3 regions of the Micromonospora sp. I033 genome follow, and region 3 is predicted to be linked to each of the others. Evidence: riboswitches for the same ligand, from Rfam matches in the RefSeq annotation. Region 3 holds a riboswitch; each other region holds the start of a gene.
What was found. A riboswitch is a leader RNA that binds a small molecule or an ion and turns the genes downstream of it on or off. The one in region 3 is predicted to bind cyclic di-AMP.
Positions count from the first base shown of each region.

Region 1: linked by a shared signal. The riboswitch ahead of ACW0Q9_RS21615 (coiled-coil domain-containing protein) and the one ahead of ACW0Q9_RS11270 (transglycosylase family protein) in region 3 are both predicted to bind cyclic di-AMP.
Region 2: linked by a shared signal. The riboswitch ahead of ACW0Q9_RS08380 (C40 family peptidase) and the one ahead of ACW0Q9_RS11270 (transglycosylase family protein) in region 3 are both predicted to bind cyclic di-AMP.

Region 1 is NZ_JBSSLX010000147.1:5,882-9,799, forward strand. It holds gene ACW0Q9_RS21600 (STAS domain-containing protein) at 1-220, shown strand, start outside; gene ACW0Q9_RS21605 (SRPBCC family protein) at 325-777, shown strand; gene ACW0Q9_RS21610 (hypothetical protein) at 779-1,291, opposite strand; gene ACW0Q9_RS21615 (coiled-coil domain-containing protein) at 1,388-2,548, opposite strand; cyclic di-AMP (ydaO/yuaA leader) riboswitch at 2,554-2,684, opposite strand; gene ACW0Q9_RS21620 (cation diffusion facilitator family transporter) at 2,828-3,742, opposite strand; gene ACW0Q9_RS21625 (HelD family protein) at 3,835-3,918, opposite strand, start outside.
Region 2 is NZ_JBSSLX010000032.1:8,430-12,347, reverse strand. It holds gene dcd (dCTP deaminase) at 39-617, shown strand; gene ACW0Q9_RS08380 (C40 family peptidase) at 673-1,710, opposite strand; cyclic di-AMP (ydaO/yuaA leader) riboswitch at 1,724-1,859, opposite strand; gene ACW0Q9_RS08375 (N-acetylmuramoyl-L-alanine amidase) at 2,101-3,918, shown strand, end outside.
Region 3 is NZ_JBSSLX010000048.1:6,026-9,943, forward strand. It holds gene ACW0Q9_RS11265 (glycoside hydrolase family 3 protein) at 1-1,624, shown strand, start outside; cyclic di-AMP (ydaO/yuaA leader) riboswitch at 1,778-1,934, shown strand; gene ACW0Q9_RS11270 (transglycosylase family protein) at 1,940-2,599, shown strand; gene ACW0Q9_RS11275 (YbaB/EbfC family nucleoid-associated protein) at 2,736-3,194, shown strand; gene ACW0Q9_RS11280 (M4 family metallopeptidase) at 3,295-3,918, opposite strand, start outside.

The sequences.
Region 1 (3,918 bases), on a different contig from region 3:
CGAGCTCAACATGCGGCTCGTCACCTTCATCGACTCGGTCGGCATCAGCGCCATGGTCGCCGGCTTCCAGACCTGCGAGGTCAGCGGCGTCAAGCTGGTGGTCACCGAGCCGAGCCGGTTCGTGCACCGGCAGCTCTGGGTGACCGGCCTGCTCGGCCTCTTCGGCGCGCCCGAGCCCTGGTTCGCCGACAGCACCCCCGAGGTGCTCCCCGGCGCCTGATCCGCCCCCACCCTCGTTGTAGCCGCCAGGGACTTCCGACCCGTTGCCAGCCCGGCTCCCGTACGGGACGATCGTGCGAACTCACGACGGCGAGGGGGTACCGCTTGCTCAGCAGCGACAGCTTCAGCTACACCGTGCAGGCCCGGTGCACCCGGGCGCACGCGGTGGCCCTGCTCGGCGACCTGAGCCGGCAGGGCGAGCTGCATCCGCTGATCGTCCGGGTCCGGCAACTGCCGCCCCGCCCGGGCGCGCTCGCCAGCTACGCCATCACCGACCGGCTGGCGCTCGGCCCGCTGCACTTCCCGGTCACCTACCAGGCCGACGTGCTGATCGCCAACGAGGACGAGGTGGTCACCGTGGCCCGGCAGCAGCCGGCCACCACGGTGCGAAACCACACCCGGCTCCGCGACGAGCCCGACGGGGTGGTGCGGATCGACGTGGAGATCACCCTCTCCGCGCCGGCACCCCTGTTCGGGTACGCCTTCCGGCAGGCCCGGGCGGCGCACCTCGGGCTGGCCAGCCGGCTCGGCGCCACCCTGGAGGGGCAGGCGGCCTGACTCAGCCGGGTCGTCCGGCGGCCACCGGTCGACGGGCCGCCGGGCGGGCCGGCCGCAGCCGCCCCCACGGCTTGTACGTGGACAGCACGGTGACGACGAGCAGCAGCGTGCTGGAGGCGGTCGGTGCGACCACCAGGTCGACGCGCAGGTGGGCGTCGGCCGCCCCGGCCAGCTCGCCGAGATGGCGGATCCGCGGGGTGAGCAGTAGCAGCACCAGCGTGAGCACCACCGTGGTGACGGCGAACTTCACCAGCACCCAGCGCCAGCGCAGCAGCCCCCACGGGGTGAGCAGCGCACTGGCCAGCCCGACCAGCCAGACCACCACGCTCAGCGGGGCGAACAGCCAGGTGACCAGGAGCGCGGCCGCCGGATAGACCACCTCGGGGTCGGCCCCGCGCAGCCCGGCCACGCCGAGGGCGAGCAGCACCAGGTCGGCGCCGAGCCAGCCCAGCGAGGTGACCAGGTGCAGGGTGAGCAGGGCCTTGCGCCCGGCGGGGGAGAGTCGACCAGTCATGCCCCCGATGCTCGGCCCTGGCCGGCGCCGCGTCGTGGGCCGCGCGGCGACACCCGGCGTACGTCGTGGGGCGTAGGCCGGGTGCCGCCGGGGCGGTCAGTACACCGACAGGTGCACGTGGTTGGTGTGGTCGCTGGACGGGTCGCCGTTGCCGCCGCTGTACGCCTTCCAGCCGCTGCTGGGCAGCCAGATCTGCTTGTACCAGATCACGTAGAGGACGGCGAGCGGGTCGGCGTTGCGGACGAAGTAGGCGGCGAGGTTGTTGCCGTAGGTCCGGTCGCCGCCGGTGGCCACGCCGCCGAAGCCGTCCTTCTGCGCGGCGAAGTCGCAGGCCCGCCCCTTCGGGTGCTCGCCCGAGCCGCTGGGCCGGTAGCAGGAGACGTACCGGGTGAAGCCGGCCGCCTTGGCCTGCTGGAGCGCGTGCAGCGTACGCGGGGTGATGCAGCCGTCGGCGGGCGTCGGGTCGTTGACGCTGCACGACTCCGGCGGCCAGGAGCCGTCGGCGTTGCGCGGGGCCGGCTTGGCGTTCGCCGAGGAGGTGCCCTGCACGCTGCCGCCGCCGCTGCTCGATGCCCGGTCGTTCGCCACCTCCAGGGCGCGTTCGGCCTGCTGCTTGCGCTTGGCCATCACGGCGACCTGCTTGCGCTGCTCCCGGATCTCGCCGGTGAGCGCGGCCTGGGTGCGGTTGGCCTCGTCCCGGGTCTCGATCAGGTCGCGCAGCACCCGGTCCTCGTGCGCGGCCACCTGCTCCAGCGCCGCCGCGCGGTCCATGAAGCCCTGCGGGCTGCTGCTGTCGAGCAGGGCCGCGGCCGTGCCCATCCGCCCGGCCCGGTACGCCACCCCGGCGATCTCGCCGACCTTGGCGTCCCGGACGGTCAACTCGGCGTTGACCGTCTTGAGCTGGGCGGTGAGCTGCTGTTGCCGGGTCACCGAGCGGTTGAGCGCGGCCCGCGCCTCCAGCCAGCCCTTGCTGGCCGCGTCGAGCTGGGCGCGCAGCGCCGGCGTGCCGCCCTCGTCGTCGCCGGGTGCGGCGGCGAGCAGGCCGGTCGGGGAAGCCGCCGAAGCGGGTGCGGCGGCGAGCAGGCCGGTCGGGGAAGCCGCCGAAGCGGGTGCGGCGGCGAGCAGGCCGGTCGGGGAAGCCACCGCACCCGCTGAAGCGGGGGAGACCGGCGCGGTCACGACGCCGAGGGCGAGCGTCGCGACGAGCAGGGCCGCCAACCGGGCGACCGTCCGTCGTACAGGTGCCACTGGGGGCATTCACGTGTCCTTCCGTCAACCGCCGACCGGGTTAGCTGACGGGTTCGGGACGGAAGATCCCTACCGCTGACGCGGATGCACCCCACGAACGTGGTTCCCCGGCTCGCCCCTGCGGGCGATTAGGCGCCGGCCACCGCAGGCGCCGGTGGGCGCCGCCCGGCGGAGGCCGCGACCGAGCCTACCGGCGCTGTCCGGGGCCGGCTCCGCTGGTGGGAGCCGGTGGCCCGGTCAAAACCGGCATAAGTGCACAATAGCCACTTGGATTTAAGATTGCCCTAATTACCACTCGACCGCACCACAGGCCCCGGGGGACGCTCCGGGTTCGATCTGTAACGTCGCGTGGTCGATCGAGAAGTCCTCGTGCAGGGCGGCCCGGGCGGCGGCCAGCACCTCGCCGACCTCGGCCCCCGGGGCCATGGTCAGGTGTGCCGAGGCCACCTCCATGCCGGACGTGAGCGTCCAGACGTGCAGGTCGTGCACCTCGGCGACGCCGGGCACCGCGGCCAGCCGGTCGTGCACCGCGGTCACCTGGAGGTGCTCCGGGGCGGCCTGCACCAGGATCCGCACCGCGGCCCGGCCGAGCCGCCACGTACGCGGCAGGATGAACAGCCCGATCGCCACGGCGACCAGCGGGTCGGCCCACCACCAGTCGGTGACCGCGATGACCACGGCGGCGCCGATCACCCCGAGCGAGCCGAGCAGGTCGCCCAGCACCTCCAGGTACGCCCCCCGCAGGTTGATGCTCTCCTCCGCGCCGGCGCGCAGCAGCGCGAACGCGGCGATGTTGGCGAGCAGGCCGAGCACCGCCACGGCGAGCATCGGCCCGGCGAGCACCTCCGGCGGCTCGCCGAACCGGCGTACCGCCTCGATCACGACGTAGACGGCCACGGCGCCGAGCAGCACCGCGTTGGCCAGCGCGGCCAGCACCTCCAGCCGGTAGAGCCCGAAGGTGCGCTGCGGGTCGGTGTCCGCGTGCCGGGTGGCGGTGATCGCGGCGAGCGCCATGCCGATGCCGAGGACGTCGGTGAACATGTGCCCGGCGTCGGAGAGGAGGGCCAGCGAGCCGGTGGCGAACGCGGCCACCGCCTCGACCACCATCAGGGCGGTGAGCAGCGCGAAGGCACCCCAGAGTCGACCCCGGTGGCGGTGCGCGGCGTTGGCCACCGCGCCGCTGTGGTCATGACCTGCGCCCACGCCCACACCCTCTCGTCCGTCGCCCCGGCCGGGCTCAATCTATGCTCACATCGCTATATGTGCAAGTGAAGGCCGGGGGCGGGGAGCCGTCGTCAGCCGACCGGGTCGAGCGTGGTCAGGCGCTGGGTGGCCCGGGAGAGCGCCACGTAGAGGGTGCGGACGCCCGACCCCGGATC
Region 2 (3,918 bases), on a different contig from region 3:
ACACGCAGGTCACCCGTACCGGTCGCTATGGTGTTCCGATGCTGCTCTCCGACCGCGACCTGGTCTCCGAGATCAAGGCGGGCACGCTCGCGCTGGAGCCCTTCGAGCCCACGCTGGTGCAACCGTCCAGCATCGACGTACGTCTGGACCGGCTGTTCCGGGTCTTCAACAACCATCTCTACACGCACATCGACCCGGCCGTGCAGCAGGACGACCTCACCTCGATGGTGGAGGTGCCCGAGGGCCAGCCGTTCGTGCTGCACCCGGGCGAGTTCGTGCTCGCCTCCACGCTGGAGGTCATCTCGCTGGGCGACCAGCTCGCCGGGCGCCTGGAGGGCAAGAGCTCACTGGGCCGACTCGGCCTGCTCACCCACTCCACGGCCGGCTTCATCGACCCGGGCTTCTCGGGGCACGTCACGCTGGAGCTGTCCAACGTGGCGAACCTGCCGATCACGCTCTGGCCGGGCATGAAGATCGGCCAGCTCTGCATCTTCCGGCTCTCGTCGCCGGCCGAGCATCCGTACGGCTCGGCGGTCTACGGGTCGCGCTACCAGGGGCAGCGGGGGCCGACCCCGAGCCGGTCGTGGCAGAACTGGCGCACCTGGCCGACCCGCTGAGGGACGCCACGAACGGCGCAGGGGCCCCCGCGACGCGGGAGCCCCTGCGGACCGGTCAGCCCGGGCGGCCGTAGCTGTTGATCTGGCCGTCGTCGACGCGTTTCATCGTGATCGGCTTGCCGGACTGGGAGGCGTGCACCACCCAGCCGTCGCCCACGTACATGGCGACGTGGTGCAGGTCGCTGTAGTAGAAGACGAGGTCGCCGGCCCGCAGCTCGCTCCGGCTCACCCGCCTGGTCACGTCGTGCTGCTGCCGGGCGTTGTGCGGCAGCGAGACGCCGGCCTTGGCCCAGGCCGCCATGGTGAGCCCCGAGCAGTCGTAGTGGTCCGGGCCGGCGGCGCCCCAGACGTAGATCTTGCCGATCTGGGCGCAGGCGAACTTGACCGCGACGCCGGCCGGGCCACCGGGGTAGCCGGCGGGGCAGGGCGCGGGGCGCAGCGGACCGCCGCCGCCGTTGCCGTAGACCTTGAGCCGGAGCTTCTGGAGCTTGACGATCTCGGCGTCGATCTGCTTCTTCTTCGCCGCGAGCTGGGCCTCGGTGCGGGCCAGCTCGGTGATCATCTTGTCGAGTGGCTGCTTCTTGGCGGCCAGTTCGTCGCGCAGCTCGGCGACCGCCTGCACCTGCTTCTGCTGACGGCTCGCGAAACGGTCGAGCAGAGCGAGGCCGTCCACCAGTTCACTCGGCGACCGGCTGCCCAGCAGCGCGTTGACGGTGGAGAGGTTGTTGTCGCCCTTGTACGCGTCGGCGGCGAGGCCACCCACCTGACCGAGGGCGGCGTCCACCCGGGCCTCGAGCGGGGCGATCTGCTTGGCGAGCGCGGCGGCCTGCTTCCGCTTGGCGGCGAGCTGCTCGCGGGTGGCGTTGACCTGTTCGATGATCGGTTCGAGCTTGTTCCAGTCCTGGTCGATCTGGCGCTCGATCTCGGCGACCGACGGCTCGGCGTGGGCCGCCGTGGCGCCGCCGGTCAGGACGACGGCGGTGCCGACCAGGGCGGCGAGGGCGGTGGTGCAGCGGGACCAGCGGGAACGCGGCGCAGCCGTGGACCGGTCGACCGACCGGCCGGACGGTGGCCGCGGGGCATGGTGTGCCACCGGGCTTCCGTACTCCTTCTTCCTGCCCGCCTACCGGGTTAGCTGACGGGTTCGGGCGGGAAGGGAGCCGCCCTACCGCAGTGGCTGCGGATTCACCCCAGTTACCTGGGTCCCCGGCTCGCCCGGAGGCGACTCGGCGGTGTCGGACCGTCACCACCCGGGTTGGACGGTGAAACTGGCGGCCGACGATTGACCAGAGTAGAGACGCCCGTTATCGATCCGCAACCCGAGCCGCCGTGACACTCCGTACCCGAAGGATTTTTTCACGTGAGATTACCTATCGGAAAGGTATTGACCCGGGGGGTGCGTGGGGTGAGGGTGAGGACGCAGTGACCCCCATCCCTGTCTGGAGGTTCGATGCACCTCTCACCCCCACCGTCGGGCAGACGGATGCTGCTGGCAGCCGCCGTCGCGGCCGCCACCGCGCTGGTGACGACCGGACCGGTGGCCGCCGAACCGCTCACCGCCCAACCCGCCACCGACCGCCAGGAGCAGTACGCCGCCGCCGCGGCGGAGTACGGCGTGCCGCAGAGCGTCCTGCTCGGCGTCTCGTACCTGGAGTCGCGCTGGGACACCCACCCGGGCCAGCCGAGCACCAGCGGCGGCTACGGCCCGATGCACCTCACCGACGCCCAGCACGTCCTCTCGGCCCCGGCCAGCGGCCACGTCGACGAGGACGAGGACCCGCGGGGCGACGACTCGCGCCCGCTCACCCTCGACCCGGCCATCGCGGCCGCACCGGCCGAGGACGTGCTGCCGCAGGCGTCCCTGCAGACGCTCGACGCCGCCGCGGCGCTCACCGGTCTCGGCGAGGAGACGCTGCGGACCGACCCGGCCGCCAACATCCGGGGCGGGGCGGCGCTGCTCGCCTCGTACCAGAAGGAGCTGGGTGCGCCGGTCGGCGCCGGCACCGACCCGGCGGCCTGGTACGGCGCGGTGGCCCGCTACTCCGGCGCGGACACCGAGGACGCGGCGGCGGCGTTCGCCGACGAGGTCTACGACCAGCTCGGCCTCGGCGCGGCCCGGACCACGGACGACGGCCAGCGGGTGACGCTCGCCGCCACGGCGGTGACGCCGGACCAGTCCGGGCTGCACAGGCTGGGGCTGCGCCGCGCCGAGCGGCCGGACGGCCTGGAGTGCCCGGTGCGGCTCGCCTGCGAGTGGATCCCCGCGCCGTACGCGGAGTACTACATCCCCAAGACGGGCACCTGGGACTACGGCAACCACGACATCGGCAACCGGCCGGCCCAGCAGAAGATCGAGTACATCGTCATCCACGACACCGAGGGCTACTTCCGCCCGAGCGTCGACCTGGTGCAGCGGGCCGACTACCTGGGCTGGCACTACACGCTGCGGTCGGTGGACGGGTACGTGGCCCAGCACATCAAGGCCAAGGACGTCGGGTGGCACGCCGGCAACTGGTACGTCAACGCCAAGTCCATCGGCCTGGAGCACGAGGGCTTCGCCGGGCACGGCACCTGGTACACCGAGGCGATGTACCGGGCCTCCGCCAAGCTGGTCCGGCACCTGGCGCTGAAGTTCCAGATCCCGCTGGACCGGCAGCACATCATCGGCCACGACAACGTCCCCGGCACGGTCGCCGGCAACGTGGCGGGGATGCACTGGGACCCGGGCCCGTACTGGGACTGGTCGCACTACTTCGACCTGATGAAGGCGCCGTTCCGGTCCACCGGGACCGCGCACACCGGGCTGGTCACCATCGACCCCGACTTCGCCACCAACCAGCCGGCCTTCATCGGCTGCAACCGGCAGCCGCCGGGCGTCCCCACTCCGCCGCCGCCGGCCGCCCCTTGTCCGCTGCGCGGCTCGTCCGCGGTGGTCCTGCACACCGCGCCGAGCACGACCGCCCCGCTGGTCAACGACCGCGGTCTGCGGCCGGACGGCACGCCGGACACCATGTACATCTCCGACCACGGCGCCCGCGCCTCGGCCGGTCAGACGTACGCCCTGGCCGACGTGCAGGGTGACTGGACGGCGATCTGGTACCTCGGGCAGAAGGCCTGGTTCCTCAACCCGGCCTCGGCGCCCACCGCCAAGTGGTCGGCGGGCTTCGTGGTGACGCCCAAGCCCGGGAAGACCACCATCCCGGTGTACGGCCGCGCCTACCCGGAGAAGGAGGCCTACCCGGCCACCATCCCCTTCCAGGGCGTCTCCCCGCTCCAGTACACCTTCCCGGCCGGCCAGCGG
Region 3 (3,918 bases):
CACCGCGAGCGACCTCACCACGTACCGGCTCGGGTCGGTCCTCTCCGGCGGCGGCTCCGCGCCCACGCCGAACACCGCCGCGTCCTGGGCCGACATGTACGACGGCTTCCAGCGCGCCGCCCTCGCCACCCCGCTCGGCATCCCGATGATCTACGGCGTCGACGCCGTCCACGGGCACAACAACGTGTACGGGGCGACCATCTTCCCGCACAACATCGGCCTCGGCGCGACCCGCGACCCGGCCCTGGTGCAGCAGATCGGCCAGGCCGTCGCCGAGGAGATCACCGGCACCGGCGTGGACTGGAACTTCGCCCCCTGCCTCTGCGTGGCCCGCAACGACCGGTGGGGCCGCACCTACGAGTCATTCGGCGAAACCCCGGACCTGCCGTCGAACCTGTCCACGCTGATCACCGGCCTGCAGGGCGGCACCCTCGGCGGACCCACCTCGGTGCTCGCCACCGCCAAGCACTACGTCGGCGACGGCGGCACCACCGGCGGCGACGACCAGGGAAACACGCAGCTCAGCGAGGCCGAGCTGCGGGCCGTCCACCTGCCGCCGTTCCAGGCGGCCGTGCAGCGCGGGGTCGGCTCGGTGATGATCTCCTACAGCAGCTGGAACGGCGTGAAGCTGCACGGCCACCAGTACCTGATCACCAACGTCCTCAAGGGAGAGCTGGGCTTCTCCGGGTTCGTCGTCTCCGACTGGAACGGCATCGACCAGATCGACGGCGCCGCCGGCTTCACGGCGGCCGAGGTCAGCACGGCCATCAACGCCGGCATCGACATGGTGATGGTGCCCACGGCCTGGAAGACCTTCCTCAGCACCCTGCGGGCCGAGGTGCAGAACGGGCACGTGCCGATGAGCCGGATCGACGACGCCAACCGGCGCATCCTCACCAAGAAGTTCGAGCTGGGCCTCTTCGAGCGGCCGTACACCGACCGGAGCTGGACCCCGACGGTCGGCGGCGCCGCGCACCGGGCCCTGGCCCGGCAGGCCGTCCGCCAGTCGCAGGTGCTGCTGAAGAACACCGGCGGCGTCCTGCCGTTGGCCCGGGACAACAACAAGATCTTCGTGGCCGGCAAGAGCGCCGACAACATCGGCAACGCCAGCGGCGGCTGGACGATCTCCTGGCAGGGCTCGTCGGGGGCGGTCACCCCCGGCACCACCATCCTGCAGGGCATCCGTGCCGCGGTGGGTCCGACCACGACGGTCACCTACAACCAGCGCGGCACCGGCGTCGACGGCACCTACCGGGCCGCGATCGCCGTGGTCGGCGAGACACCGTACGCCGAGGGCCAGGGCGACCGGACCGGCAGCATGAGCCTGGACCGGGACGACCTGCGGACCATCGCGACGCTGCGGAACGCGGGCGTGCCGGTGATCGTGGTGCTGGTCTCCGGCCGGCCCATGGACGTCTCGGCCGAACTGCCGAGGTGGGACGCGCTGCTGGCCGCCTGGCTTCCCGGCACCGAGGGCGGCGGCGTGGCCGATGTCCTCTTCGGCGGGTACGCGCCGACCGGCAAACTGCCGATGACCTGGATGAACTCGGCCAGCCAGCAGCCGATCAACGCCGGCGACGGGCAGGTCCCGCTCTTCCCGCAGGGTTACGGCCTCACGTACTGAGCCGCCACTCATAAGGCACTTTCGGACGGTGCGCAACTCGGACGGCGTCCCCTTCGCCCGGCCGGGTGAAGAACTTCACAAGAGGTGGGCGACCGGTCGAAACCGTTCCTAACGTCGTATCCGTTCGCGATCGCGGACACCACGGGCCGGCAACGCCTAATCCCGCCGCCGGCCTGGTGGTACCTGGACCTCGGGCGGGAGCGGGGGACCCACACGTTCCTCGGTGCACGACACCTCGGGGTGAAGCCGCCTCCGGCGGCCGGGCTCCTCGGCCCGAACCCGACAGCTCACCTCGTCGGCGTGGAGGAAATCCACATGGCAAGTGAACACGTCGCCCGTCACCGACGGGCCGCGCGGCGGCGCACCGCCGTCGGGGCGCTCGTCGTCGGCGCCGCCACCGGCGCCGCCGCCCTCCTCGGCCCCGCCGCCCCGGCCAGCGCCGCCGGCGTGAACTGGGACGCCATCGCGCAGTGCGAGTCCGGCGGCAACTGGCACATCAACACCGGCAACGGCTACTACGGCGGGCTGCAGTTCTCCCGGAGCACCTGGAACGGCTACGGCGGCCAGAAGTACGCCAGCCGGGCCGACCTGGCCAGCCGCGGCGAGCAGATCGCCATCGCCGAGAAGGTCCTCGACGGGCAGGGCATCGGTGCCTGGCCGGTCTGCGGCAAGAAGGGCGGCTCCACCAAGAAGTACGCCAGCAGGGACTCGGGCTCGACGAAGTCCAAGAAGAAGGCCACCTCGAAGCGGTCGTCGCACGGCGACCGGCCGTCCGCCACCCGCAGCGAGCGGCGCACCGCGCCGAGCACCGGCGGTGCCGGCAGCTACCTGGTCCGGCCCGGGGACACCCTCTCCGGGATCGCCGACGCGAAGAACGTCGCCGGCGGTTGGCACGCCCTCTACGAGCGCAACAAGGGCGTGGTCGGCGACGACCCGGGACTGATCTTCCCGGGCCAGCGGCTGCGCCTGCGCTGAGCCCCCGGATCCGGTCCTGTGCGGGCCGGATCCACCGCACCCGAACGCCCGGCCGGGTCCCCGGCCGGGCGTTCGGTTCCGTCGGGGCCGGTTGCTATCGTCACGGTGCTCGGAAAGACGTGAAGAAAGCGCGGATATGACCAACGACCCGTTCTCCGCGGCCGCGAGCCTCGACGAGCTGCTGACCAGGACCCAACAGGCGCTGTCCGCGATGCGGTCCCGGGCCGCCGAGCACGCCGACGGCGCGCCGGCCGAGTTGCTCCGGGCCGAGGGCGCCGCGGCCGGCGGCCGGATCCGTGCCGTCGCCGTCCAGGGTGGCCGGCTGGAGTCCGTCACCGTCGACCCCGAGCTGGCCCAGGAGTCCATGGAGGCCGTCTGCGGGCACCTGGTGGCGGCCGTGAACGCCGCCCTCACCGAGCTGGACGCCCGGGTCAGCGCCTCGGCCCAGGCCGACGTGGACGCGCTCGCCGCGCGGCTCGGCGGCCTGCCCGAGCAGTCCGCGCGGGACATGGAGCGGTTCGGCCGGGCCATGGAGGGCGTCGCGGCCCGGATCCGCCGCGACGGCGCCGGCTCCGGCGCGGCCCGCCCGGCCTGACCGCCGCCCCGGACCGCGCTCCCGGACCCGCTCCGAGCCCCGGCGGAGACGACGGAGCGGCCGGCCGTCGGGAGGACGACGACCGGCCGCTCCGGTGTGGTCAGCTCAGGGTGACCGCGGTGTCGTCGACGACGAAGGAGGTCTGCAGGGAGCTGTCCTCCACGCCGCTGAACGAGATGGTGGCGGTGGTGCCGGCCAGCGACGAGATGTCGAAGGACCGCTGCACGTAGCCGGTGGCCTTGTTGAGGTTGGAGTAGGTGGCCAGGGTGGTGCTGCCCGCCTTCACGGTCAGCTTGTCGTACGCCGTGGTGGTGGTCGACTCCGCGCTGTCGATGTGCAGCCAGAAGCTCAGCGTCGCCCGGCAGCCGGCCGGAATGGTCACCGACTGGGTGAGGGTGTCGGTGTGCGTCGAGCCGTAGCCGTCGAGCCACGCCTTGTAGGAGCCGCCGTGCGCCGCCTGGGCGGTGTCGTTGGTGATGACGCCGGAGCTGGCGCTCCAGCTCACGTTGCCGGACTCGAAGCCGGGGTTGGCCAGCTTGTTGCCGGTGCAGCTGCCCGACGGCGGGGTGGTCGTGGTGGTCGGCGTCGGCGTCGGCGTGCCCGTGCAGGTCGGCTCACCGGTCTGCGCCGGCACGCTGACCGCGGTCCAGGCGGCCTTGACCGTGTTGAACTCGGTGCAGCTGGTCGGGTAGAGGTTCTTCGCCGCCTGCAGCGTCCAGACCCG